One region of the Lederbergia ruris genome, then DNA from elsewhere that is predicted to be linked to it. Evidence: a T-box and tRNA genes for the amino acid it is inferred to sense, from the RefSeq annotation. Region 1 holds a T-box; the other holds one or more tRNA genes.
What was found. The T-box of region 1 lies ahead of ileS (isoleucine--tRNA ligase). A T-box ahead of a tRNA ligase gene usually reads a tRNA of that ligase, here a tRNA-Ile.
Positions count from the first base shown of each region.

Region 1 (2,372 bases):
AATGTTTGTAATACCTCGGCATTATCCCACTCTAAAGTTGTTTGCACAGATTCTAATAGAGCTTCCGCAATCACATAGTTTTGATCCGCTACTTTGACAACAGCATAATCCAAATCTGGATGAACAGCGACAGCCAAATTGGCTGGGATCGTCCACGGAGTTGTCGTCCAAATAATAAATTTTGTCCCTGTTTCAAGGATATTCTTTCCATCGGTCACTTCAAAACTTACATAAATGGAAGGTGAGCGTTTATCTTTATACTCAATTTCTGCTTCAGCTAATGCCGATTCACTTGATGGAGACCAATAAACAGGTTTTTTGCCTTTATAAATATAACCCTTCTTCGCCATTTCTCCGAAGACTAAAATTTGCTGTGCTTCGTATTCAGGCTTAAGTGTAATATACGGATTTTCCCAATCCCCACGAACACCAAGACGCTTAAACTCTGTTCTTTGATTATCAATTTGTTCCAATGCATACTTGGCACAAAGTTCCCGAAATTCTTTTAAGGACATTTCTTTTCGTTTAACACCTTTGTTCGTAAGAGCCTGCTCAATTGGCAAACCATGTGTATCCCAACCTGGAACATATGGAGCGCAATATCCGCTCATTGATTTATAACGAACAATAAAATCCTTCAATATTTTATTAAGTGCATGCCCCATATGAAGATTCCCATTTGCATATGGAGGGCCATCATGCAATACATATAATGGCCGATCCTTCGTCCGTTCTTGCACTTTCTTATAAATATCTAGTTCTTGCCAACGAGCTTGCATCTCTGGCTCTTTCTTAGGTAGATTTCCTCGCATAGGAAAGTCTGTCTTGGGCATTAAGAGCGTTTCTTTATATTCCATTTATAAAATCCTCCTATCATTTAAGAAAAGCGTAAGCGCCCGTTTAGCGACGTACAAACTTTTTAGGGGCCTGACGAGATAAAGGAAACACGATGAACCCGAAGGGTGAATCGATGTTGACTTATCGTAGGAAGGCACCGAAAGTTTGCTAGTCGCTGGGCGCTGGAGCTAGATCCAACATTAGCTAAAATTTATACTTTCCTATCCTGTTATAAAAAAATAGCCTCCTCATCCCTTGTAAGGGACGAGAAGACTATTTCCCGCGGTACCACCCGTATTAGCAATGAAAATTGCTCACTCTTTCCGTATCGTGGAGGACCGCTTCCGTTTACTCATCAAAGAATTTCAACGCAAGAACTCTCGGGTGATTTTCGATTTCTACTTTTCCCAGGCTTACACCGTCCCTGGTTCGCTAAATAAAGAGGTAGAAATGTACTCTCCCTGTCATCGTTTCATTATCCATTACAATATTATTACATCATTATAGAGGATATCTTTGTCATTCGTCAATATTCACTTTCAGCTTCCTCTAATCCTTTTAATTCTGTTGTATCGACGTCATATTCCATCAATTTATCCCAATCATCATTGTCAATCAAATCCAATTGAGCCTCAATCAACATTTTGAACCTTGTTCGAAATACTTTCGATTGTTTTTTTAATTCCTCAATCTCTAAAGCAATTTTACGGGCTTTGCTCAAAGATTCATTGACAATTCGATCCGCATTTTTCTCCGCTTCACGAATAATCAATTTAGCTTCTTTTTGAGCATTCCCCTTCACTTCTTCAGCAGCCTCTTGAGCAACAACGATTGATTTATGCAATGTATCTTCAATGGTACTAAAATGTCCTAGACGTTCATTCGTACCTGCCAGTTTGTCTTCCAGTTCTTTCTTTTCACGTAAAATAATTTCAAATTCTTTAATAATCTGGTCAAGAAATGAATTGACCTCATCTTCATCATATCCACGCATTTTTCGACTAAATTCTTTATTATGTATGTCCACGGGCGTTAAAGCCATTGTGACGCCACCTCCACTAATCTCCTACATAGCTATCTTTATTATACAAAGTTCGACGTAATTTAGCTAGAATCCTTTTATTTTTTTTTAGATTATTTTAAAACACCTAATTTTACTCGTAGTTTATCCTTTTTTGTCATCCCAAGTATTTCTAGTAAAGTGCATCTTCCCAATCCTCTTACAGAGACCACATCTCCTTGAGCACATTCAAAAGATGTTTGCTCGATGATTCCCCAATTTACCTTCGTCTTACCTTGTTGAATTAGAAGTTGTGCCTTGTTTCGAGAAATTTGAAAAGCAGTTGCAGTCAGTGTATCTAAACGAAGTGAACTCATCGTAGTTTCTTTTTCTTTCCACTGTTCCTTTGGAGATAAGATCATAGCCAAATCCTGTTTTTCAATCGATATTTTTGCCTTCCCGATTTGATTCAAATGGACACGGATATAATCTTCCATTGCAAGATCAGTTAAAAATTGAACTCGATCTTCATGAA
Region 1 is NZ_BORB01000013.1:64,261-66,632, forward strand. It holds gene ileS (isoleucine--tRNA ligase) at 1-857, opposite strand, end outside; T-box leader at 1,095-1,314, opposite strand; gene KI363_RS09385 (DivIVA domain-containing protein) at 1,364-1,879, opposite strand; gene KI363_RS09390 (YlmH family RNA-binding protein) at 1,972-2,372, opposite strand, start outside.

Region 2 (2,372 bases), on a different contig from region 1:
AGTCGGCTAAAGGCGCTGACGTCCTGTCAGCAACGCCGACACTAGTACGTCCTGTACGTCCTGTACGTCCTGTACGTCGAAAGTTCGAGGCGGCGAAGCCTTCGAGCAGCAGACTTGTACAGGATGTACTGACTTCCGTGTTGCCCACAGGACGTGGGCGGTTTTAACGGAAGACCCTTATCATCTGATACATGAGCACAAGGAAAGCTTCCCCGAATCCGCATCGCACGCCGGAAAAGTGGTTTTCTTTTCCAAGCAGCGGAGAAGCAAGCCAACGAAGAAATTCGCAGTGTCATTTTTACCGGACTTTTTGAACATCCTCATAAAGAGATCCTGATTAGCATTTCAAAAAGTGTTTATACTACATTTGAAGACTTGAAAGGGATGTGCCGCGATGATTACGAAAGAGCAGATGTCAAATTTAAAACAAGAGCTTTTGCAACAGAAGAAACAACTGGAAGTCACAGATGATGAAGATAGTTTCCGTAACCGAAGTGCTCACGAAAATATTGGTGAACTATCTCTATACGATAATCACCCTGCTGACGCGGGAACAGGTTTCTATGAAAGAGAAAAAGACATGGCTTTGTCTGTACATGCTCAAGATGAGCTAGGAAAGGTTCAGCATGCCCTAGAAGCAATGGAAAAAGGAACTTATGGTCAATGTGAAGTCTGTGGGAAAGAGATCCCTTATGAGCGTCTAGAAGCTCTTCCTTCCACTACCTATTGTATTGATCATTCACCAGAGCAAAAAGTACCTGGGGACCGCCCCGTTGAAGAAGATGTCTTAGAGCCGGCCCATGACAACTCTTTTTCTTATCGGTTGAGAAGCCCTGTCAAAGATTATGAAGATAGCTTTGAGGAAGTAGCCAAATTTGGAACTTCGGAAACACCATCCGATTTTGTTGGGGATTACGATGATTATAACGAGCTTTATCAGGATGAAAGTAAGGATGGGACTCAGGAAGAGTATGAGACCTTTAGTGTGACTGATATTAGTGGTGACCATAGAAGTACCTTGCAGACAGATGAGAAAGAAGAGTATGAAGAAAAATTAGATGATACGGGAATGGAGTCGCCATTGGGAGATATCCCTTATAAGGAAAAAGATAGTTATATTGATGATGATCATTCAGAATGAGGAACTCGACAAAAAAGGTAACAGCTTCTTTTGAAGTTGTTACCTTTTTTTAGATGACCCCTACGGGATTCGAACCCGTGTTACCGCCGTGAAAGGGCGGTGTCTTAACCGCTTGACCAAGGGGCCTTGCAAATATGTAATGGCGGAGAAGGAGGGATTTGAACCCTCGCGCCGCTTACGCGACCTATGCCCTTAGCAGGGGCACCTCTTCAGCCTCTTGAGTACTTCCCCGTAAAAAATTCATTAAAGCTAAAACAACTTTTCATTAACCGGAGAAAATAGTTACAACTCCGCAGGTAGGATTCGAACCTACGACCGATCGGTTAACAGCCGATAGCTCTACCACTGAGCTACTGCGGAATGATGGGCCTAAGTGGACTCGAACCACCGACCTCACGCTTATCAGGCGTGCGCTCTAACCAGCTGAGCTATAGGCCCATAGTAGAAAATGGAGCGGGTGATGGGAATCGAACCCACGACAACAGCTTGGAAGGCTGTAGTTTTACCACTAAACTACACCCGCAAAGTAATATTATTTTGGGGCGACTAGTGGGAATCGAACCCACGAGTGTCGGAGCCACAATCCGATGCGTTAACCACTTCGCCATAGCCGCCATACCGCATCGATTCAAATGGTGGCTCAGGACGGAATCGAACCGCCGACACAAGGATTTTCAGTCCTTTGCTCTACCGACTGAGCTACTGAGCCGTAAGTTATGGTTTACGCTAAGCTTCGAATCTCTTCGTCCGCTTCCCCGACCTTCTCGCTTATCCTAAACCTTTCATTTAACAATAAGTTTATGTAATACAAATGGCGGTCCGGACGGGACTCGAACCCGCGACCTCCTGCGTGACAGGCAGGCATTCTAACCAGCTGAACTACCGGACCAAATTGCGGGGGCAGGATTTGAACCTGCGACCTTCGGGTTATGAGCCCGACGAGCTACCAGACTGCTCCACCCCGCGATGATTTTAAAGGTTTTATATGGCGGAGGAAGAGGGATTCGAACCCCCGCGCGGTATGACCCGCCTGTCGGTTTTCAAGACCGATCCCTTCAGCCAGACTTGGGTATTCCTCCAATATAAAATCATGGTGGACCTTGTAGGACTCGAACCTACGACCGGACGGTTATGAGCCGTCTGCTCTAACCAGCTGAGCTAAAGGTCCCTTTGTTAATAGCGGCGGAGGGGATCGAACCCCCGACCTCACGGGTATGAACCGTACGCTCTA
Region 2 is NZ_BORB01000047.1:1,352-3,723, reverse strand. It holds gene KI363_RS18895 (TraR/DksA C4-type zinc finger protein) at 395-1,141, shown strand; tRNA gene KI363_RS18890 (tRNA-Glu) at 1,196-1,267, opposite strand; tRNA gene KI363_RS18885 (tRNA-Ser) at 1,282-1,372, opposite strand; tRNA gene KI363_RS18880 (tRNA-Asn) at 1,430-1,501, opposite strand; tRNA gene KI363_RS18875 (tRNA-Ile) at 1,506-1,579, opposite strand; tRNA gene KI363_RS18870 (tRNA-Gly) at 1,591-1,664, opposite strand; tRNA gene KI363_RS18865 (tRNA-His) at 1,680-1,755, opposite strand; tRNA gene KI363_RS18860 (tRNA-Phe) at 1,775-1,850, opposite strand; tRNA gene KI363_RS18855 (tRNA-Asp) at 1,954-2,030, opposite strand; tRNA gene KI363_RS18850 (tRNA-Met) at 2,034-2,107, opposite strand; tRNA gene KI363_RS18845 (tRNA-Ser) at 2,128-2,220, opposite strand; tRNA gene KI363_RS18840 (tRNA-Ile) at 2,233-2,309, opposite strand; tRNA gene KI363_RS18835 (tRNA-Met) at 2,319-2,372, opposite strand, start outside.
Region 2: it encodes a tRNA-Ile, which carries the amino acid that the T-box ahead of ileS (isoleucine--tRNA ligase) is inferred to sense. The anticodon was not compared.